DNA from 2 places in the Pseudocitrobacter sp. CD920760 genome. Region 2 is predicted to be linked to the other one. Evidence: riboswitches for the same ligand, from Rfam matches in the RefSeq annotation. Region 2 holds a riboswitch; the other holds the start of a gene.
What was found. A riboswitch is a leader RNA that binds a small molecule or an ion and turns the genes downstream of it on or off. The one in region 2 is predicted to bind fluoride.
Positions count from the first base shown of each region.

Region 1: another riboswitch for fluoride. It lies ahead of AC1MKH_RS06405 (DHHA2 domain-containing protein); the one in region 2 lies ahead of AC1MKH_RS16160 (universal stress protein).

Region 1 covers NZ_CM173490.1:1,421,167-1,432,963, forward strand. The annotation lists gene AC1MKH_RS06400 (DUF4942 domain-containing protein) at 32-877, shown strand; gene AC1MKH_RS06405 (DHHA2 domain-containing protein) at 1,048-1,950, opposite strand; fluoride riboswitch at 2,026-2,095, opposite strand; gene AC1MKH_RS06410 (helix-turn-helix transcriptional regulator) at 2,613-3,278, shown strand; gene AC1MKH_RS06415 (FAD-dependent oxidoreductase) at 3,742-5,478, shown strand; gene AC1MKH_RS06420 (NADH:flavin oxidoreductase/NADH oxidase) at 5,493-6,608, shown strand; gene AC1MKH_RS06425 (NIPSNAP family protein) at 6,605-6,928, shown strand; gene AC1MKH_RS06430 (helix-turn-helix domain-containing protein) at 7,089-7,985, shown strand; gene AC1MKH_RS06435 (SDR family NAD(P)-dependent oxidoreductase) at 8,006-8,824, opposite strand; gene AC1MKH_RS06440 (basic amino acid ABC transporter substrate-binding protein) at 9,048-9,815, shown strand; gene AC1MKH_RS06445 (amino acid ABC transporter permease) at 9,855-10,619, shown strand; gene AC1MKH_RS06450 (amino acid ABC transporter ATP-binding protein) at 10,606-11,328, shown strand; gene AC1MKH_RS06455 (ABC transporter ATP-binding protein) at 11,359-11,797, opposite strand, start outside.
Region 2 covers NZ_CM173490.1:3,427,167-3,438,963, forward strand. The annotation lists gene AC1MKH_RS16140 (adenine deaminase) at 1-12, shown strand, start outside; gene AC1MKH_RS16145 (NCS2 family permease) at 13-1,356, shown strand; gene thiD (bifunctional hydroxymethylpyrimidine kinase/phosphomethylpyrimidine kinase) at 1,536-2,336, opposite strand; gene thiM (hydroxyethylthiazole kinase) at 2,333-3,118, opposite strand; TPP riboswitch at 3,153-3,250, opposite strand; fluoride riboswitch at 3,347-3,414, shown strand; gene AC1MKH_RS16160 (universal stress protein) at 3,492-3,914, shown strand; gene crcB (fluoride efflux transporter CrcB) at 3,930-4,304, shown strand; gene AC1MKH_RS16170 (DUF7916 family protein) at 4,301-5,143, opposite strand; gene AC1MKH_RS16175 (oxidoreductase) at 5,153-6,190, opposite strand; gene AC1MKH_RS16180 (PTS transporter subunit EIIC) at 6,201-7,901, opposite strand; gene AC1MKH_RS16185 (PTS sugar transporter subunit IIB) at 7,898-8,218, opposite strand; gene AC1MKH_RS16190 (PTS sugar transporter subunit IIC) at 8,238-9,554, opposite strand; gene AC1MKH_RS16195 (GntR family transcriptional regulator) at 9,786-10,514, shown strand; gene AC1MKH_RS16200 (LysR family transcriptional regulator) at 10,511-11,419, opposite strand; gene AC1MKH_RS16205 (zinc-binding alcohol dehydrogenase family protein) at 11,524-11,797, shown strand, end outside.

The sequences.
Region 1 (11,797 bases), 2.0 Mb from region 2:
GGTATTTTTCTGACTATAAAGGAGAGAAATAATGTCCGGAAATAATATTAATGAACCCGAAGTATTAACCGGGCACACCGGTGTGATTTGTTCCACCAGCATTGAACGTATTGTCACTGGCCGTAATGCTGCGCTGACACGGATTGAGGCGCTAATTCGTCAGCTTGATGACGTTTCCCAACTTACTTTCGGGATTGGTGGCGACGTAGCTAATCATTGGGCGATGCGGCAGGGCCATTCTTTCGACTGCTGGTTGGTGCAACCTGTAGATAAAGCGATGCCAGTCATCACCCGCAATATCGACTGCAGCATCTGGCGCGATCTGATGTTGAAGTCAGGGATGCTGACATTGATGGATGCTGAGGCGCGTAGCCAGTGGGCTAAAAACCTCGAAGAGGGCGATCTCCCGGCAATCAGCGAAGCGAATATCCTGAGTACCTTTGAGCAACTTCATCTCAACAAACAGGAGGTCTTCGAGCGTGGCATCATCAATGTGTTCAGGGGATTAAGCTGGGATTACAAAACCAATAACCCCTGTTACTTCGGCAAGAAGATTATCGTTAACAATCTGGTGAAGTACGATAAATGGCGCTATAGCCTGAGCTGGGGCTGGCGGCGTGACCAGTTAGCCGATCTGGAGCGCATGTTGTTCCTGCTGGATGGTAAAACCATTCCCGATAACCGGCACGATGTGACTATCCGACTGATGGATTTCATTCGCGATAATCCACTACTGCAGGTATTCGGAGATGATCTCTTCACTATTCGCCTTTTCCAAAAGGGTAGTGGTCATATCTCGTTTAAGCGTATGGATCTGGTAGATAAGATGAACAACATCGTAGCGAAGCACTATCCGGGGATGCTGGCAGCACAGTGATTTACAGTTATAATCATCAGATTCGAAATCGTTTGTTTTTTCAGCGAAATACGATTGGGGGCCTAATTGGGGGCTCCTGAGTTTTTCGAACAGAAAAATATCCAGTTATAGCAAGGGTTGCAAGGCTTATATTCGAATCCTGTAGGGGCGTACCATTTCACTGCAAACCGTCATTTTCCCTTAGCAAGATAGTTCTCAAGCCACGGTAACAGCTGTTTTTTACGGCTCAGCATCCCTTCGACTAAGCAGGGTGCGTTTGCTTGCTGGCCTTTCGGCACGGCAAAGTAGAGCGTCGAATACCCGGCATTGATATCCGTCAGCATGACCACCACCAGTTGCGCGCCGGTTTCCTGGATATTCAGTGCCATCTCTTCCTGCAACTCATCCAGTACAGCATCCACCTGATTTAATGAAAACAGCTCAATCTGTGCGGCGTTAACCTTCACGCCCTGAATCTGGAACGTTTTAATATCTTTATTCAACAGCGCTTTCCCGCTTAACCCCTCAATGCTGGTTTTCGCGGTCAGTAGCCCGGCGATAAAGGCATCTTTCTCGATACCGGCGAGGGTTGACAGTTCTTCAACGGCAAGCTTGTCATCAGGCGTCGTGGTGGGGGAGCGAAGCGCGACGGTGTCGCTGATCACGGCTCCCAGCATTAATAGCGCTTCGGCGGGTGTTATCATGCGGCGGATCTCTGGCGTCATCAATTGCCACAGTAGCGTACTGCTGCTGCCCACCGGCTTCACCCACACTTCCGGCGGCAGGCGCGTCACCAGGCCGCCAAGACGGTGGTGGTCGATGATGCCGACAACGTTACTCTCAGCTAAAGAGGCAGGGCCCTGAGTGGGCTCGGTAAAATCGACCAGCCAGACATCGCGATCGGCGAGAGAGTCGGTGAGTAAGGCGGGAACCGGCAGTGCTGCCTGTTCAAATATAAACCGGGTTTCACGGTTAATTTCCCCACAACGCCAGGCCTGTGCCTGAAGACCGCGCAGCGTAAGCCAGCGGCTTGCCATATACGCGGTGCAAACGGCGTCGCTATCCGGGTGGAGGTGGCCAAGTACATTTATCATTGCTTAAACCTTTTCAGGGAAGCATGTTGAGCTGGAGAAGAAAGACCAGCCTGACACGCCCCATCGTGAATGAGAGTCATATCAGGCGTCATTAGCCTCAGAACGAGGCGGTTGGGGAAGGTGGAACGCCATCACCTTACGTGTAGTGTGAACCAGGGCGCGCTGGCTTTCAAGCGCTTGCGCGGCAGTAAAAATTTTTTGCGCAACAATGCAAAAAAAACGCAAAGCGGTTTAAAGGCAGAAATTAATTTTGAATTTGAGATTGTAGTTAGATGAAAATCTCACGCGATAGTGATAATAACAAATGATAATCAATTTCCACTTACATGTGGAAACAATATTTCATTTTTATTTTGTGGTCATTTCAGTCTTTTACAAATAACCTCTATATTAAAATAATTATCATTAGGTATTACCTCTGATATAAGAAGTGGTATCACATATTTGATACTTTTTTCTCGTGGTAAAATTCTTAGTGATAGCCGCAATTGTCCTGGATGATGTCTGTGTTATAAGAATGTTTATTATTTAAGTGTTGATTTTTAAAGCGTGTTTTTTTTGCGTTTATTTATTAAACCAGGAATATTGTCGTATATGTTGGTTTTAGCTGTATTGGTATGCTTCTGGCCGGGCAGGGAAGCCGTTGACAAGGATTTATGTCAATGGAACTATATATTTACAAAAGGGAGGAGGGTGGCAAAATGTTATCTGAAGTTAATTTAAACAAATTAAGCTGTATTACATGCCCTTTAAATTGTGAGATAAAACCTACAACATCTGTACGCATTTCTTTTTGCCAGAGCTTTTGTTTTAGCACCTGGCCAGAAGGCAGTCGATTTTTTGCACTGGGCATAGCAGAGGGGGTGTTGAAAAAAAGCCACACCTGGATCTACTCTGGTTGTGTTTTTGTTGATTTTTCAATAAGTTATTTCAGGAGTTATTTAGACAGAGTCTGGCTGGAGACGTTGATAGAAACCAAGCTTAAAATAATTCTTGTTTGTGACAGGCATCTGCAGGCATTGGCTAACTATTGGTTTAAAAACGACGATAATATTTTTTTGATTTTGTATCCTGGAGACAAAATCGATGCTGTCGCTGAAAAAATCAAAAGGAAGTTTCTCGGGCATCATGCAATGTCCGTTCGTGGTGAAGTTTTATCCAGACTTGAATTTAACATCCTGCATGATTTAAGCGCGGGCCAGGATTGTGTCGTGGTGGCTGAGGCATTTAATCTGGGGGTACGTAGCGTCTATGCGGCAAAGCAGCGGGTGGAGAAAAAAATGGGCGCTGATATTAATGATCTTTTCCGTTATTCCTATGCGGTGTAAATGTTTTCTATTCTGTTTTGACATTTTTTAACGATAGTTTCTATAACATTTAACGTTATCATTGTAAGTCTGGGACTTTTTATAAAAAGTATTATTTATCATATGCATGACGGGTTTGCGTTATATGGCTTCTTATTGATTATCGCGTTGATGAACATTTTTATATTGGTGTTTATTTTCTAATCTCTGTTTATTTTTTCGTTCCGATCGCACCGATCGGAACTCTCACCTGGTCGTGCTCCTCATCACTGTCAAAACTTTGATTCACTCCACACTTCTGCGTCATTGTCGAAAAGTGCAAGTTTTACTTACAAACTGGCCTTCTTTTTCGCTTTCAGCCTGTCAAAAATGCAGATGAAACAAAATTAAAACATAAATTAAACAAATTAAAACATTCATCTGCGAGGTACCCTATGAACAATCCTGGCGAGTGTCTTCTTCTTAGGGATAAGGGGAGGGGCTTATGACGATGAAGCAACCGGCACGTGAGTGTGACGTTCTGGTGGTTGGCAGCGGGGTAGGCGGTCTCTCGGCTGCGGTGACGGCGGGCCTGAATGGGCTGGATGTACAGGTCATTGAAAAAGATTCTGTTTTCGGCGGCACGACGGCGTTTTCCGGCGGCGTGCTGTGGATACCAAACAATCATCTGGCGCAGCAACAGGGCATTGAGGACTCTACCGATGCGGCGCGTACCTATTTGCGTAGCGAAGCGGGCGAAAGCTATCGCCCGGAGCTGGTGGACGCTTTCCTGCAACAGGCCCCGCAGATGCTGCGCGTTTTTGAAGAGAAAACCCGTTTTTGCTGCAACCTCTATCAATATCCCGATTACCATCCGGATACGCCGGGCGGCGTGATGCGCGGGCGCTCGGTGGTACCGGAAGCGTTCGATATCCGCCAGTTGGGCGATGACATGAAACGTCTGCGTAAACCGTTACGCACCATCACCTTTATGGGAATGATGTTCAGCTCATCAAACAACGATCTCAAACACTTCTTTAATGCCACCCGTTCGCTCAAATCTTTCGTCTATGTGGTGAAACGGCTGAGTCGCCATCTGCTGGAAATTGCTCGCTATGGTCGCGGAATTACCGCGAACGGCGGCAATGCGGTGGTCGCACGGCTGGCGTGCTCGGCGCGTGATCTGGGCGTGCCGATTCATACCGGGATGGCCGTCAAAGAGCTGATTGTGGAAAACGGCGTGGTACGCGGCGTAGTGGCTGAGCGCGACGGCGAGCGGGTGTCTCTGTATGCGAAGCGCGGCGTGGTGCTGGCTTCTGGCGGTTTTGCCCGCGATGATGAACGCCTGAAAAATCTTTATCCGCACGTTAAACGCGGCGGCATTCAGCTGTCGCCAACGCCGCCGGGCGCGGACACCGGCGATGGCATTGCGATGGCCGAACGCATTGGCGCGCGTTTTGATAACAGTTATCCGAACGGTGCAGCATGGATCCCGGCATCGAAAGTGCAGATTGGTCGCCAGCAATTTGTCTTCCCGCATCTGGTCGATCGCTACAAGCCGGGTTTTATCATGGTCAATCGACACGGTGTGCGTTTTTGCAATGAAGCGGACTCCTATCATGACGTCGGCATCGCCATGATTGAAACCTGCCGCGACGATAATGAAACCTTTGCGTGGCAAATCTGCGACCACAAAGCCTTGCGTAAATATGGCATGGGATTCGCCAAGCCTGCGCCGTTGCCCGTTTCGCTGTATACCCGCAACGGTTATCTGCTGAAGGGCAAAACGCTGACGGAACTGGCAGAGAAGATGGGGGTCCCCGTTGCCGCGTTAAATCATACGGTTACCGCCTTTAATGCCGATGCACGGCGCGGGAAAGATACCCAATTTGGCCGTGGCGAGTCGGCGTATAACCGCTATCTCGGGGATGCCAATCATCAGCCTAATCCCTGCGTTGCGCCCATTGAACAAGGGCCGTTTTACGCCGTGAAGCTGTTTATGGGCGACCTTGGCACGTTCCATGGTCTGAAAACCGATGGTGAAGCGCGCGTGCTCGACTTACAGGGCTTGCCCATTCCCGGCCTGTACGCCGCCGGAAATGAGATGGCAAGCATCATGGGCGGCAGTTATCCGGGCGCAGGTATCACCCTTGGCCCTGCCGCTACCTTCGGGTATATCGCCGCCAACTCCCTTGCCGCACGCGGTGAAACCACAGCGCTGCCTCAGCGTGAAGCATCCTGAATTCGGAGATAATTATGTCTGCACTCTTTACGCCCCTTACCGTAGGGCCGTTAACGCTGACCAACCGTATTGTCGTCCCGCCGATGTCGCAATATTCCGCCGCCAGCGATGGCATCGCTACGCCGTGGCACGCCCAGCATATTGGCGGCCTGGCGATTTCCGGCGCCGGGCTGGTGATTTGTGAAGCGAACGGCGTCACGCCGGATGGACGTATTACGCCGCACTGCCTCGGCCTGTGGAACGACGAACAGGCGCAGGCACTGAAAAAGCTGCTGGCGGATATTCGCACCTACAGCGCCACGCCAATTGGCGTGCAGCTTAACCATGCGGGGCGCAAGGCGGGCACCAATCCGCCGTGGCGCAATCAGGGCGCCTCACTGTCTGACGAAGAGGGCGGCTGGCCGACGGTCGCGCCCTCTGCCATTCCTTACAAACCCGGCTGGCGCGTGCCGGAAGAACTCGACGAAGCTGGCATGACGCGCATTATCGACGGTTTTGTTGCTGCGGCGTCTCGTGCTCTGGAAGCGGGCGTCGATTTCGTTGAGCTGCACGCCGCCAACGGTTATTTACTGAATCAGTTCCTGTCGCCGCTTAGCAACCAGCGCAAGGATGAGTACGGCGGCAGTCCGGAAAACCGGATGCGTTTCCCGCTGCGGGTGGCAAAAGCGCTGCGTGATGCGTGGCCGAAAACGCACCTGTTGGGTGTGCGTTTCAACGGCGGCGAATTCGCGCAAGGGGGGTTAGGCCTGGAAGAGGTGGTGCAGTTTGCTCGCGAACTTCATGCGCTGGGCTATGATTATCTTCATGTTTCTGGCGGCTACAATATCTACAACCAAACGCCGCCGGCGGATAAGCCCGGTTACATGGTGCCGTTTGCGGCGGCGGTAAAAGAGGCATTGCCGGATGCGGTGGTGATCACCGTCGGCCTGATTTATGAAGCGCAGCAGGCGGAAGATATCCTGCAGGAGGGAAGGGCGGATCTGGTCGCTATCGGACGCGGGATGCTCGACGACCCGAACTGGCCGATTCATGCCGCGATTGCCCTCGGCGAAACGCCGCCCTGGCCGAAACCGTATGACCGCTTCGGGCCGCTTGGCTGGCCGACGCACCAGACCCAGGAGGCCAAATGAATACAATGCCAATTGTCGATCACCGCATTTACACCATCCGCCTGCGTAAGATGAACGAGTTCATCGAGGTTTTTGATTCGCTGGCGATGCCGATATTGCTGGAAACGCTGGGGCACCCGCTGGGATTCTACACAAGCTTTGTGGGCCCACAGAACCAGTTTGTTCACCTGTGGGGGTACGAAAGCCTGGCGGAGTATGAACGCCGTAGCCGGTTGCGCGACGCGCATCCAGGATTTGCCGCCTATTTAAAAGCGTCGGAACCGTTTATTGTGGCGCAGGAGACGCGGCTGATTCGGGCGACGATGGCATGTGCGCGCTGATGCCCTCACCCCGGCCCTCTCCCACGGGGAGAGGGTGAAAACCGGCGCAGGATTTGGCAACTGAGCACAATCGGTCCCCTCTCCCTTGAGGGAGAGGGCTAGGGTGAGGGGGAAATGCTCGCGCCAATGTTCCCCATGATTTCCATCCAATGGAGGCACCATGAACCTGAGCAACAGCATTCCGGTCTTTAAGCTCTACGGTGAAAGCCTGCACTGGCCGACGCCGGATTTGCTGCATTGTGAATCTATTCACAGCCGTAGCAGCCTCTATGACTGGTGTATCCGCGTGCATCAGCATACGGATCTCATCCAGCTTCTCTACGTCCACAAAGGGCAGGGTGAAATTGAAATCGAAGGCGTGACGCACACTTTCGCAGACGCCTGCATCCAGATAATTCCCGCGCTTTGCGTGCACGGTTTTCGTTTTTCACCCGGAACGGAAGGGTTTTCTCTCTCGCTTGCCGCGCCGCTGGTGGCGCAGTTCGAGCAGCAGTTTGGCCGCCCGCTACAGGTGTTAAATCAGGCCACCTGCGTCCCGGTCGGTAATTCGCGGGAAAAAATTCAGTCACTCTTCGAGACGCTCCAGCAGGAATATCAGTCTGATAACGATGCGCGCGATATGATGATCCACTCCCTGCTCAGCGCCCTGATGGTATGGCTGAACCGCCAGGCCGCACCGCAGCCGAGCGCCAGCGACAAAGTAGAGCGCAAGCGCGCCGCAATTCGTCGTTTCAATCAACTGGTGGAGAATCATTACCGGGAGCACTTCCCGGTGGCGCATTACGCCAGTGAAATTGGCATGTCAGGCGTTCATCTCAACACATTGTGCAGGGAGTTTCACGGCTGTAGTGCCCTGAGCGTAGTACATCAGCGCCTGCTGCTGGAGGCCAAACGTAGCCTGCTGTACACCAGCATGACGGTGAGTCAGATTTCAGATTATCTTGGCTTCAGCGATGCGACCTATTTTTCGCGCTTTTTCCGCCGCGCAACGGGGGCGTCCCCTCGAGGCTTTCGTGACAAACCGACCGCAGTCTGCGAGATACCTGCCCACGTATAGTCGCGAGCAGGCATTTGTTTTTATTTTCCGCTAAACCCTGGTCGCGGCAGTTTCCCCATCAGCATGGTGGGCAGGCCGCCATCGACGCCCAGTTCCGCGCCGTTGATATACCCTGATTTGTCGCTCAGCAGGAACAATACCGCATTCGCGATATCTTCCGGCTGGCCAATGCGCTGGCTGGCGGTAAAGGCTTCGCGGCTCTCGCGTACGCCCGGTTGCGCATAATAATCTGCGGTCAATGCCGTTTCGATCATCCCAGGCGCGACCACGTTACTGCGTATGCCATCGGTACCCCATTCCACGGCAATCTGTTGTGATAACAGGCCAACCGCCGCTTTGCCCGGGCTATACGCGCCGCTCCACGGCTGCGGAATGCGCCCGGAGATGGAGCCAATATGCACAATACTACCGCTACCCGCCTTGCGCATATCATGGGCAAACTCGCGCGCGCACAGCAGATAACCGGTCAGGTTGACCGCCAGTTGAGCTTGCCATTGCTCAACGCTAATATCCGCAAGCCCAGCCGGGCGCAATATCCCGGCAGCGTTCACCAGCCCGCGGCACGGCCCCAGTTTTTCTCGCACGCTCAACGCCGCCTCTTTGATTTGCGCTTCGCTGCTGACATCGCAGGCCACGACTAAACGCCGCCCCGGATATGCCGACAGTCGTTGTTTTACCCCTTCGCAGCCTTCGGGGTTACGGTCGAGCAGGGCGACATCCGCTCCCTGTTGCGCCAGTGCCGTGGCGATGGCTTCGCCAATTCCGCTTGCCGCGCCGCTAACGGCAAATATATGTCCGGCAAGGCCTAACCAGTCGTGAGTTTGATGTGATTCGCGCATGGGGTTACTCCCTTGTTATGTGATGAAGGCAGGTGTCAGAAGTCAGTTAATTGTTTGATGCGCACGGGAAAAAGGGAATGGACGAAAAGAAAGCAGACTGACACTTTTCGATGTGAAAAGTCTTTTTGCGAACCCGCGCATGGTTGAGTTCATAAAACTGTTAGTGTATTTTTATTCACTAAAATCGCATAATTAACAAAATTGATTATTTAGGGGATGAATCATGTTGAAGAAAATCGCACTGGCGGGATGTTTACTGGCGGCGCTGGCAGCGCAAACTGTCGCGGCGGCACAAACCTATGTGGTGGGCTCTGGCGGAACCTATCGCCCATTTGAGTTTGAAAATAGCCAAAAACAGCTGGAAGGCTTTGATATTGACATCATCAAAGCGATCGCCAAAGCGGAAGGTTTTGACATTAAGCTGGTGAATACGCCGTGGGAAGGAATTTTCGCCACCCTGAACTCCGGCGATCGTGACATCATTATTTCCGGCATTACCATCACCGACAAACGTCAGCAAATGGTCGATTTCTCTGCGCCTTATTTCCCGGCGGATCAGTCCATTGTGGTGGCGAAAGATTCTGCGGTGAATTCCCTCGCCGCGCTGAAAGGCCAGAAAGTGGGCGTGGTGAACTCCAGCACCGGCGATATCGTGGTTTCGGATGTATTGGGTAAAAACAGCACCGATATCAAACGTTTTGATAATACCCCGCTGATGTTGCAGGAGCTGTATGAAGACGGCCTTGGCGCGGCGGTAGGCGATGTGGGTGTTGTGAAGTATTACATCAAAAATCACCCGGAAAAAGCCTTCAAACTGGTGCAGGATGATAAATTCCAGCGTCAATATTTTGGTATCGCGGTCGCCAAAGGGAACGATGAACTGCTGGGCAAAATCAACGCTGGCCTGAAGAAAATCGTCGCCGACGGCACTTATGCCAAAATTTACACCCAGTGGTTTGATGCTGATGTGCCTGTCTTACCTGCGCAATAACAACGCGGATACTTATTTTAAAAACGGACAGGATGTGTCATGACCGGATTTCGTTGGGAAATCATCCAGGAGTATGCGCCGCTCTTTGTTGAAGGCGCGTGGATGACCATTAAGTGTACCATTATCTGCGTGATTTTGGGCACCTTGTGGGGGTTATTACTGGGCCTCGGGCGGATGGCGAAAGCCGAACATGGCCCATGGCGTTTTATTCTGCGCTACTTTGTGCAGTTGCCGGTGCGCGTTTACGTCAGCGCATTTCGCGGTACGCCGCTGTTTGTGCAGATTATGGTCGTGCACTTCGCGCTGGTGCCGCTGCTCATCAACCCGCGCGACGGCGTGCTGGTGACGAGCGGCATCATGTCGGTCGATTTCGCCCGTATGCTGCGCTCGGACTACGGCGCGTTTCTCTCCTGTATTGTGGCGATTACCCTCAATGCCGGGGCGTATGTCTCGGAGATCTTCCGCGCGGGCATTCAGTCTATCGACCGTGGGCAGATGGAAGCCTCACGCGCGCTGGGAATGACGTGGGGCAAAACCATGCGCAAGGTCATCCTGCCGCAGGCGTTTAAACGTATTCTGCCGCCGCTTGGCAATAACGCGATTGCCATTGTGAAAGATTCTTCGCTGGCTTCGGCGATTGGCCTGGCCGATCTCGCCTACGCCGCGCGGACGGTTTCTGGTGCGTATGCCACCTATTGGGAACCGTATCTGGCGATCTCGATTATTTACTGGGTGCTGACGTTTATCTTGTCGCTGCTGGTCCAGCATATGGAAAAGAGGTTGAGCAAAAGTGATTCACATTGAAAATCTGCAAAAACGTTTTGGTGCGACTCACGTGCTGCGCGGGATCTCCTGCGAGATTAAGCCTCAGGAAGTGGTGTGCGTTATCGGCCCCTCCGGCTCCGGGAAAAGTACGTTCCTGCGCTGTCTGAATGCGCTGGAAACACCCGATGACGGCAAGGTGTCGGTGAATGGTTTTGATATTCATGAGCCCAAAACCAACCTCAACAAGATGCGCGAAAGCGTCGGCATGGTGTTTCAGCGTTTTAATCTTTTCCCGCACATGACGGTGCTGGAAAACCTGATTATGGCGCCCATGTCGGTGAAAGGGCTGTCGCGTTCCGAGGCGATTAGCCGTGCGGAATTGCTGTTACAGAAAGTCGGGCTGCTCGACAAAATCGACGCCTGGCCCTCCAGCCTTTCCGGCGGTCAGCAGCAGCGCGTGGCCATTGCGCGTTCTATGGCCATGGAACCGTCGATTATTCTGTTCGATGAACCGACCTCCGCGCTGGACCCTGAGCTGGTGGGCGAAGTGCTGGAAGTGATGAAAAATCTTGCCCAGGAGGGGATGACGATGGTGATCGTCACCCATGAAATGGGCTTTGCGCGGGAAGTGGCTGACCGCGTGCTGTTTATCGATCAGGGCATTATTCAGGAAGAGGGAACGCCGGAGCAGATCTTTACCGCGCCGCAAAACCCGCGCACGGCAGCATTTCTGAGTAAAGTGTTGTGAGGTTCGCCCGGCCTTTTGCCGGGCGTTATTTCAGTGCAGGCCAAACTCCGCCATCAACTGTTGGCGCAGTTCCACAAATGCGCCGTCGCTGCGTTCGCGCGGGCGGGGGAGATTCACATCGATAATTCTGATGGGGTTGCCTTTCACTTTCGGCAAAATTAACACCCGGTCAGCCAGATAAATCGCCTCTTCCAGGTCGTGCGTCACCAGTACCATGGTGATATTTTCCGTGGTGCGGATGCGTTCCAGCTCTTCCTGCATGGTGATTTTGGTCATCGCGTCCAGCGCGCCGAGCGGTTCATCCAGCAGCAGAATTTCCGGGTCGATCGCCAGCGCACGGGCGATACCGACGCGCTGGGCCATGCCGCCGGAAAGCTGGCCGGGCAGGGCATTTTCATACTGACTCAAGCCGACCAGCTCAATAGATTGTTTCGCGCGAAGGCGCGACTGCGCTTTTGATTTTCCCTGC
Region 2 (11,797 bases):
AGCGCCCACTAAATGGCCGACCACTCAATCAATACGCCTGCCTCTGAGAGCTGGCTGGAACGTTGTTTTGCCCTACGCGCTCGCGGAAGCTCTGCACGCACCGAATGTCTGGCGGGTATCACGGGGTTTCTCGCCGCCGCTTATCTGCTGGTGGTGATCCCCGGTTTGCTGGCTGCGGGCGGGATGGATAAAGGCGCGGCGACTACCGGCACCATTTTAGTGTTTGTTGTCGGCACGCTGTTGATGGCGTTTTATGCCAATCTGCCGTTTATTGTTGGCCCGGGAATTGGCGGCTCGGTATTAGTCGGTGTGTCGCTGGCCGGAAACGCCGGAATTGGCTGGCCGATTGGGCTGGGGATTGCCTGCTGGTCTGGCGTACTGTTCTTCCTGCTCACCCGTTTTGGCCTGCGTGAAGTGGTCACCCGCTCGGTGCCGCAATCCATCAAACTGGGGCTGACGGCGTCTATCGGTATTTTTGTTGCCCTGCTCGGTTTTCGTAATGCCGGATTGGTGCTGGCAAGCGCCAAAAATAACGCCTTGATGCTGGGGGATTTTCTTTCGCCGGGCGCGCTGGTGGCGCTGTGCGGGCTGTTTCTGGCGATTGCCCTGCAGGCGCGTCGTATTCCTGGCGCTATCCTGTGGGCAATTCTGTGTGCGACGCTGGTGGGTATCCCGGCGGGCGTCACGCACCTGCCATCAAGCTTTATCGCCCTGCCCCACTCATTAACTCCGGTGTTTGCGCAGGTGGATATCATTGGCGCGCTGAATATCGCTTTCCTGCCTTATCTGTTTGTCTTTTTTGCCTCAGAGTTTTTCTCAACCATGGGCACCACGCTTGCCGTCGGCGGTGAAGCGGGCCTGCTGGATGAAGAAGGCAATATGCCGCACATCAACCGCCCGTTTATGGTTGACTCCATTGCCGCCGCGCTGGGCCCGTGGGTCGGTATTCCGGCCGCGACGGCGCTGATTGAGTCTTCAGCCTCGGCGGAAGCAGGCGGTAAAACCGGCATGACTGCGCTTGCCGCCGCCATCATGTTCTTGCTGATGCTGCTGTTCACCCCCGTTGCGCTGATGATCCCCAAAGAAGCCACAGCCCCGGCGTTGATCCTGATTGGCCTGAATATGTTTAGCGGCCTGCGTAAGGTGGATTTGGCGAATTTCACCGACGGCTTACCGGTACTGATGATGGTGATGATTACGCTTATCGCCAATAGCTTCGGGACGGGTATCGCGGGTGGGTTGCTGTTCTATGTGATGATTAAAACCATTGCCGGGAAGTGGCGGGAAATCCCTCTCGGCTTATGGATTCTGGCAGTGCCGCTGGTGTATTACTTTGCCACGCTGGTGCGCCATTAATCAGGAATTCATCAAGCGCGTTTTGGTGGCGTGGTGCTGATATTTGCCGGATGCGGCGTAAACGCCTTATCCGGCCTACAAAACTTCACAAATTCAATATATTGCACACTCTCTGTAGGCCTGATAAGCGCAACGCCATCAGGCAATTTTGCATTTGTCATCCATCCAAATGCAGGTGATCACCACCAGGCGTGAAAATGGTGCACCGGGCCAATTCCACTGCCGACTTCCAGCGTATCGGCCTGCGCCAGCGCGGCAGAAAGCCAGGTTTTCGCTTCCAGCACCGTGTCGCCCCAGCAGCTATGGCGCGGACGCAGTGCTGCCAGCGCAGCCGACAGCGTACAACCCGTGCCGTGGGTGTTTTTGGTCATGACGCGTGGTGCGGTAAAACGCTGCTCGCCGTCGCGGGTGAACAGCCAGTCGGGGCTTTCCGCATCGTCAAGATGGCCGCCTTTCATAAGGACCGCGCCGCAGCCCATCGCCAGCAGCGCGCGCCCTTGTTCCAGCATTTCACGCTCATTCCGCGCATGCGGCGCATCCAGCAATGCCGCCGCTTCCGGCAGATTCGGCGTAATTAACGAGACCTGTGGCAGCAGGCGTTGACGCAGCGTTTCTACCGCCGCGGGCGATAGCAGCGCATCGCCGCTTTTGGCCAACATGACCGTATCCAGCACCACATTTTCCACCCGATGGCGCTGTAATCGCTCCGCCACGGCTTCAACGATATCAGTTTCCGCCAGCATACCGATTTTGGTGGTATCGATGCGCACATCGTTAAACACGGAATCCAGCTGCGCAGCGACAAAATCCGGTTCAATACGATAGACCGACTGCACGCCATGGGTGTTCTGCGCCACCAGCGCGGTGATCACCGAACAGCCGTATGCGCCCAATGCTGAGAAGGTTTTCAGATCCGCCTGAATGCCCGCGCCACCGCTTGGATCGGTACCGGCAATGGTTAATGCGTTAATCCGTTTCATGCCAGTGCCTCCCCATTCAGTGCATACAGCGCATCTAAAAATGCGGGGACAAAACTGCCCGGTCCGTTATCGACCGCCGCACGACCACCGGCCAGTTTCATAAAGGCGCAGGCAGAGGCAACGTTATCCAGCCTGTCGCCCGGCAGCGCACAGCTTGCCGCGACGACCGCAGACAATGCACAGCCCGTCCCCACTACCCGGGTCATCAACGGGTCGCCGCCCGTTACCGCGACAACGCGTTGTCCATCGGTGATGTAATCCACTTCGCCCGTCACCGCCACAATGGTATTGATCTGACGCGCCAGAGCCTGCGCCGCCGGTAGCGCAGCAGCGGCGGTATCGGTGGTATCCACGCCGCGCCCGCCCGCGCTCATTCCCGCCAGCGCCATAATTTCGGAGGCATTTCCCCGAATGGCGGCAGGTTTTAAGGTCAACAGGTCGTGGCAAAACTCGGTGCGCAGCGTTAACGCGCCCACGGCGACAGGGTCGAGAGTCCAGGGTTTACCCGCAGCGTTCGCACTCAACACGGCGGCTTTCATCGCCTGCGCGCGCGGCTGCGTTAGCGTGCCGACGTTTATCAATAACGCATCGGCAATGGCAGAGAACTGCGCGGCTTCCTGCGCATCAATCACCATCGCGGGGGATGCACCGAGCGCCAGCAATACGTTGGCGGTAAAGGTCTGCACGACGTCGTTAGTCATACAGTGAACAAGGGGGGCGTGATGACGAAAAAGATGTAACGAATGCGCGATTTGCGCGGGACTAAGCGGCTCTGCTTGCATGGTTTGCTCCTGCCAGAACGTCCAGAAGCAATGACCTGACGGTCTCTGACTTCCCTACGCTGGCATTATCCAGATCAGGTGGTACGGGTTTTTCTCAGCCTTCACGAAGGAAGGGCACCCCGAGTCATCAATACAACAAATTCGTGTATCGCAGCAGGTTACGGCAAGTGCCGGGTGGAAGCAAGCCGCACAAACCATTTGCATTCCCCCCCTCATCGGCCCACAATTATTCATAAAGGTGATGGCGTTCCACCTTTCCCAACCGCCCTGCTGGGGCTGATGACGCCTGGTATACCCTCTTAACATGGAGGTATGTCAGGCTGTCTGTCGTTTAAAGACCCGCTCATACCTCGCAACCTGACGAGGTTTTTTTATGCCTGTTTACAACCATGCGCTGGTGCTGATTAACAACAGTCTTGATGGCATTCCCCTGCTCGATCACGCCGCAAAAATGGCGCAGGAGAACGCGATGACGATAACCATCGCGCATATCAGCACCGATTATCGCGCCCTCAATTATGTCTCCGACAGCCTGATGGATGACGTGGTTTCGCAGGAAGTCATTCAGGCCAAAGCCCTGTTGAGCGAGCTGGCGGAATCCGTTTCCTTACCGGTACAAACGCTGGAACTGGTCACGACCCGTCGCTTTGAAGATGTCGAATCCTGTATCCGCGATCGCCGTATCGATCTGGTCATCGCCGGACATCACAATCGCCTGCTGGGCGTGCTCGCCTCCCACTCCCTTGAGTACATCAATCATCTGACGGTGGATGTGCTGATCAAACATTTAGCATAAGGATTTACGCGCGTGATGTATCGTTCATTACTGGCCGTTATTATTGGCGGCTCTACCGGGTGTGTCATTCGTTGGTGGCTGTCGATGAAACTGAACAGCCTTTTCCCCAGCCTGCCACCAGGAACGCTGGTGGTTAATCTGGTCGGTGGTTTTATTATTGGCGCGGCGCTGGCGTTCTTTTTGCGCCAGCCGCAGTTGGACCCGGCATGGAAGTTACTGATTACCACCGGGCTTTGCGGCGGGATGACGACCTTTTCCACCTTTTCGGCGGAGATCGTCACCCTTTTGCAAAATGGCAACTATCTGTGGGCGATGATTTCGGTGATGACTCACGTGGTGGGATCGCTCCTGATGACCGCTGCCGGATTCTTTTTGATGACGCTGGTTTAGCGCGCCAGCGACGCCGCCATTCTCACCCAGGTGTGGCGGCGACCGCGAACGGCCATCGAAAACGCATACAGCGCTTGCGGGTCAGCCATTCCGGCGACACCGGCATCGCCGAAGTTGTACATATCGGCGCCGCAGCGCTTACTGGCGAGTGCAATTTGCCGCACCGTTTCTTCATCTGCGCCCTCCTGGCTGCTGCTGAGCGTGGTGATGCCCACGCCACCGACGGCCTGAACCGCCGCCAGCGCAAAGGCCACCTTCTCCTCTGAGGCGCCGCGACAGCTGGCTGGCGCGGGAATCATCACGCCATCGGCACCTTCCAGAACATAGCGGGCGTACTCCTGCGGTTCGGCAAGGCCTGACGCATAAAACTTCGCCACCAGGATCATTTTATCGGTCATCGCGCGAATCTGGCGCAGTGCGTCAATGACGCGCTCAGCGGTGACGCCCGGTTTGTCATACGCCGTCAGGCAGTAAAAATCTGCCTCCTGCAGCAGCGCAAGATTATTCAGGTTACAGGCGCGAGGATCGTCCAGCGACGGATCTGCCAGCACTTCCATGCTGACGCCAATCAGTCGCCCCGTCAGCGCTTTGAAGTGGGCAAGGTTTTCACATCCCTGAATCGCCTGAGTGCGGCAATTCATTCCTTTTACCAGCAGCAGATCGCAGCCAAACGCGCAAAGCAGCTCGCCATTGGTCACTTCGCCGTACAGCGGGCTCGCCCCTGCCGCGACTTCCGCCATAATCACGCGTCCTTCAGAAGCGACAATGGCCTGCACCAGCTCGCTTGCAGCAGCCGGTTTGGCAAAATCACGGGTGCGGCAATTTAAAATCCGTTGCATATATTCTCCTTAAGATAACGCGATCAGTGACGGCGATGGCTGCTGGAACGCGCGTTCCAGAATCTCCAGATTAGTCAGCGCTTCCAGCTCGCTGACGTAGTTTGCGCATCCAGTGGTTAATGTTTCATACAGCGCGTCATAGACCCGACCATAGTCACCTTTAACCGCCGGAATAAACGCTTGCTGGCTGTTGCCCTGCTCGTCGATATAGTCAAGTACGCTAGGGTGTTCATCTGCGGCGAATAAGGGATTATCCGGCATAATATTGGCTTTCAGGCTGGTTTCCTGCTGGTCTATTTCATCGCGAATAAAGGTTCCGCGCGTACCGTGGACCAGGAATTTAGGATACGGCTTTTTCACCAGATGGCTGGTTTTAATAATGGCTTTCATATCGCCATAAATGAGCTGCGCTTCGAACGTGTCATCCGGGTTATCCGGCTGGCGCAAATGGCGCAGATGATAATAAACCTGCTGCGGGCGGCCAAATAATGCCAGCATTTGATCAAGGGTATGTACGCCAAGGCCATAAAACGCGCCGTCAAAATGCCCTCCCGGCTGGCGGTCGGCCTGCGGGCGGAAATAGTCGAAGTGGCTCTCCACCTCCACAATTGTGCCAAGCTTGCCGCTTTCAATAACCTGTTTCATGGTCAGGAAACAGCTATCAAAACGACGATTCTGGAAAGGGGTCACCAGTAGCCCTTTTTCACGCGCCAGGGCGAAGAGTGTCTTCGCTTCTTCGAGCGTGGTCGTGAACGGTTTCTCGACCAGCACATTTTTACCATGCTCAAGACAGAGTTTGGCATAGTGAAAATGGCTATCCGGATGCGTACACACCGTCACCAGGGATAGGGTTGGGTCGTTCAAAATATCTTCAACTTGTGAGGTAAACTGAATACCGGCATATTCAGGCTGCTGTTCGCGCGCGGGTACTCTGACACGGTCAAATATTCTGCTGACGTTAAACTTGTCCTTGCGCACCAGCACATAGGGCAGATGATAACGGGTTGCGCTTTTTCCAAAGCCAATAAAGGCGCTATTAATCACAATTAACCTCCTGTTAATGCTGTGTTCTGTTATTCAAAATAACAACAGCGTCCTCGATGGCGGACTTACCATCCAGCTTGCTGAAGTACTCTGCATTGATCGCCACCACCGGGCAGGCGTTGTCGATGTTCTTCATAATGGATTCCCTCATGTACACCACCTGCGGGCCTAACAGAATGAGATCGGCTTTCTGATACTCCTCTTCTATTCGGCCAATATTGATGGCGTACACGTTGAGTGCATAGCCACACGCTTCGGCATATTTGCGCATTTTGTTCGCCATGATTGAGGTGGACATCCCTTCATTGCAGGTCAAAATAATGGTTTTATTGCTCAGTACGCTTAATTCGCGGGTGTCCTCTGCGGGTGTGGGTTGTTCAGTGGATAATGAATCGACCAGCGTTTTAACTTTGGCTTCAACAATCGTTTTTTCATAGGCCATCAGGAACGGCAGATAAATCACCACGCCTAGCGCCAGTAAGGCGACCTGTAAAATAACGTTGCGGAAATCGCCGCCGGAACCTAACCAGCCGGAGAGCAGCGGCGGTACCGACCACGGCACGAAGGCCACTATTTTGGAGACCATACCCAACTGAGTGGCGAAATAGGCAATCACAAAGTTAATTTGCGGGTAGATGATGAAAGGGATCATGATCAGCGGGTTATACAACACCGGGAAACCAAAAATAACCGGCTCATTAATGTTGAATAATCCCGGCGCCAGCACCGTGCGCCCCAGTTTTTGATGGCTGGAGACTTTACTGCGCAGAAATATCGCCAGCAGCAGCGCAAGCGTGGTGCCCGTACCGCCCATATGGCCGTAGAGATCGCGAAACGGCAGCACAATAATGTGCGGCGGAATATCACCATGCGCAAACGCGGCCATATTTTCCTGCATCGCGACCAACAGCGGCGGCTCCAGAATCGGGTTAATAATGCCCGACGGGTGAATACCGAGCGAGAACAGGAAATTGGTGAGCGTCGTCAGCACCAGGAAACCCGGCAAATTGGTGGTGAGATGCACCAGCGGCGCCTGAATCAATGCCTGAATAATCTCGTGCACCTCTTTTCCCGTTCCAGCTTTAACACCCGCCGCCAGCAGCGCAAAGGCCAGCACCACCAGTATTATCGAAAACATCGACTGGAAGGACTGCGTCACCATCGGCGGCACTTCATCCCCCATGCGAATTTGCAGCCAGCGGGTTTTGGCCACCCACAGGAAAAGGTCGGTGGCGACGATAGCAGTCAAAATCGCCATAAAGATGCCGCCCGCGTTGGTCAGCGCCAGCGATATCACGCCGCTGACGGCAACCGCCGTTGTGCTGTTAACCGGTGTTAACAGCACCTGTTGCGGCATCAGCACCAGAAATGCCGCCAGGGAAACCATGGCCGGAATCATCGGCGCGGCGAATTTACGCTTGCTGGCAATACTCCAGGCGATAAGCACCACCAGCATCAGCGCCAGAATACTCATCGTTCCGTTCAGAATACGGTCGCCAATACTTCTGGCCGCCAGAAGCGCCTCACTGGAAAACCACTTTCCCATCATGCCATTAGGGTCAAGGAAAACGTAATTGACCATAATGAACAGACCCGCCAGTACCAAAAACGGCACGGTGATAATAAAGCTGTCACGCAGGCTTCGCAGGTGAACCTCGGACGCCATCTTTTGCGACACGTCCGTGATGCGCGTTAAGAGAGTCGTCGTGCTCATGACGCCGCCTGTTTGTCAGTAAGCGAAAGCGCGTGATCCAGCACCGCTTTGGCGTTAATTCGCCCGAAATCCACCGGGTTAATCGCCCCAACCGGAATTTCGTTATTGACGCGCTGGCGAATGGAGTCAAGCAGATAACTAATTTGCGGGCCCACCATAATCACATCCGCCGTGCGATAATGCCCTTCGAGCGCCGATTCAGGGATAGCCCAGGCTTTTGCATCAATATTTTCTGTTTGTGCCACTTCGTTCATTTTGTTGCACAAATAGCCAGTAGACATACCTTCATTGCAGATAAGCAGAATACTTTTCATCATTCATCCTTGTTTTCATTTATTAATGCGCCGGATTATCCTGTGCATTCAGGACTTTTTCATAAAGCATCAGGAATGGCATGTAGAGTAATACCCCCAGCACCAGAAGAATAAATTGCAAAATCACGTTACGGTAATCGCCACCGCTTGCCAGATAACCCGAAATTAAAGGTGGAACGGACCACGGTACGAAAACGACAATTTTTGATACCCAGCCCCATGCCGTCGCATAATAGGCGATGATATATAAGATGGACGGAATAAAGGTAAACGGAATCATCAGAATGGGGTTAAAAATAATCGGAAAGCCGAAGATAACCGGTTCATTAATATTAAACAGCGTGGTTGGCATCACCGTCCTCGAAAATGAACGTAGTTCTTTACGTTTACTGCGAATAAACACGGCGATAATCAGACACAACGTGATCCCCGTTCCCCCCATACGGCCATACAGATCGCTGAAGGGGCGCACAATAATATTCGGTATTTCTCGTCCTGTCGCCCACGCGTCCATATTTTGCTGCATCGCGACTAACATCGGCGCTTCCAGAATTGCACCGGTGATCCCGCCGGGGTTGATGCCCAAAGAGAAGACGAAGTTGTTGATGATATCGATAAGAATATAGGCCGGAAGGCTGGTTGCCAGGCCCAGCAACGGTTTCTGAATCCCCATGTTAATCAGCTCATGGAGTTCAACACCTGCGACAACCACCATCAGATAAGAGACAAAAGCAAACAGCAGCACGGTAATCATCACCGCAAACAGCGTGTTAAAAGATTGAATGACCGCTGGCGGTACGTTGCCTTCTATTCGAATTTGCAGATGCTTATTCTTGCTGATGCGGATAAATAATTCCGTTGCCAGCCCGCCGCAAACCAGCGCCACGAAGGTTCCGCTGGTGCCCAAAAGCGCGTAAGGGGCCGCGCTTTTAATCATCACCTCCGCCGTTGCGCCCTCGGGTGTAAAGGCGTTCACCACAGGCATAAGCACGAACAAACAACTGACGGCAACCAGCGCGGCCATCAGCGGGTTAGCAAACTGCCGGTTGCGGGCCAGGTTGTAGCTGAAGACCAGGCCAATCAGCATGCCGAGAATATTCATGGTTCCATTAACCACTTTATAACCGACCGCTTGCCAGGAGGATAACGTTGTATCGGCAACGATTCCCGATAAAATCCCGCCAGGATTAATAACCACGTTATTAATCAGAATCATCATCCCGGACAGCACTAAAAAAGGTATTAACATTATGAATGCATCGCGCATGGTGCGCAGATGTATTTGTGAACCCATCCACTGAGCTAATGAAAGTGTTTTCTTCAATAAGATATCTTTCATGGCATGTTCCTGTGTAAATGACTTAATAAATCACAACAATGAATACGCAAATCTAATTATCCATATGAATATTTTATTTATTCATTACAACTAACAGGAGCAAGAATGTCGCCGGGATAGATTCAAGTCAATGCCTTTATTTTAAAAGTAGACTACTTTTAAAATAAATGAGATCTGGATAAAAATTTAGCATCTGCGATATACTGCCGCTGACATAAAAGGAGAGATGCGTTGCGCCGATATATTGAAATATCAAATATAATCAGAGAAAGAATTAAGGATAAATTATATTTACCGGGTGAAAAGATCCCGTACGGACATCAGCTTTGCGTGGAATTCAGTTGCAGCAAAATCACGCTGAGCAACGCGCTGGATATTCTGGTCAATGAAGGTTTTATTACGCGTCAGCGCGGGCTCGGTACCGTGGTGAAAACCGCAACGCCACAGCCATTGCCGCTCGCAGGGGAAAGAAACCCGCCTATTCTCGGCGTGAGTACCATTAACGCCGCGCAGGGACATAATGTCAGCAGCCTCCTACTGGCGTTTGAAACGGCAAACCCACCACCGGATATCGCTAACCACCTGGCAATAAGCGTCGATCAGTTCGCCTGGCATTTTCGCCGCGTACGCTACATTGACGAACTGCCGCTCTCGATTGAAGAAACCTGGATACCGCTACGCATTCTGCCGGAGTTTACCCGTCAGGACGCGCAAGGCTCTGTGTATCAATACGTTGAAAAGACGCTGAAAAAAATCCCGGCCAGCAGTCATACCCAGTTTTCTTCGCTACCCAGCAATGAGGACGCACAAACCTGGCTCCGACTCACGCCAACGGAGCCGGTCAGCGTGACGCGCTCCGTGACCTATCTTAACGATGGTCAGCCGTTTGAATTCTGCGTGAGCCATTATCACTATCAGCGGTTTAACTATAACTCAGTCGTCCAGCGCCAGGGGAATTAGCCCCTGCGCTGCACCAGCGCTTCACAGCGTTCCTTCACTGCCTCATACAACAACCGCACCGCAGGCGAGAGCTGCTTGCGATGCGGACAAATCATGTTCAGCGGCACGCAGTCGCCTTCATAGTCCGGCAGCAGCAATTTCAGTCGTCCCTGAAAGACATCTTCACTGACGTCGAGCCAGGACTTATTGGCAATGCCTTCCCCGGCAATCGCCAGTCGGCGTATAACCTCCGCGTCATCGCTGATAATCGTGCCATTGACCTGCACTTCGTGGGTTTCTCCCCCGGCGGTAAGCGTCCAGCGATCGAACAATCGACCTCGCAGGACATAGGTCAGCGCATCACACTTTTCTAAATCAGCGGGCGTTGCCGGTTCGCCATTTTTGGCGATCCACTCTGGCGATGCGACCAGCACGCGGCGATTATCCGGTGCGATGGGCAGCGCGACGTACGATGCATCCTCATTGGTACCGTAGCGAAAGGCGACATCAACCGGATCTTTAAAAACATCCGTCACCTGGTCAGAGAAAAGAATGCGCAGCTTAAGCGCCGGGTGGCGCTGGCGGAACTGGCGGAAAATACCGAGCAGCAGATTTCGTCCCAAATCAGAAGGCACCGCAATTTGCAGCGTACCGCGAATTTCATCGTCGGGCGTTTGAATCTGCTGGAGCCCGGCCTGCATCGTTTCCAGCATTTGCGTGGCGTAGGGCAGCCAGGTTTCGCCCTCTGGCGTCAAGCGCAGGCTGCGCGTTGAGCGGGCGAACAGACGGATATTAAGCGCCGTCTCAAGACGCTTAATGGCGGAACTCACCTGCGCAGGCGGCAGACCGGCCTCGCGCGCCGCTTCGCTGAAACTGCTTAATGCCGCCGCGCGCACGAACAGGGTTAAATCTTCCAGCCTGAGCATTTTCACTCCTCAACGATAAGTCCTGTCACCGCGAATGGATTTTTCCGGCAAATATCACCGGATAATATCATTCTTAGAGTTTACCCAACATCACAGAGGTGGTTATGAAAGCGATTGCGATTACTCAGGCGGCTGGCGCGCACGGCAACATTGAAGCATTAGAAGAAATTACCCTGCCCGTTCCCGTAGCGGCGGGCCACGATTTGCTGGTAGAAGTAAAAGCCATCTCCGTTAACCCGGTCGATACCAAAGTGCGTGCCGGTTTTAGCGGCGACACGCCGCGCGTACTGGGCTGGGACGCCGTCGGTGTGGTGAAATCCGTTGGCGAGAACGTCACACTGTTTAAAGCTGGCGACGAAGTCTGGTACGCGGGGGCGT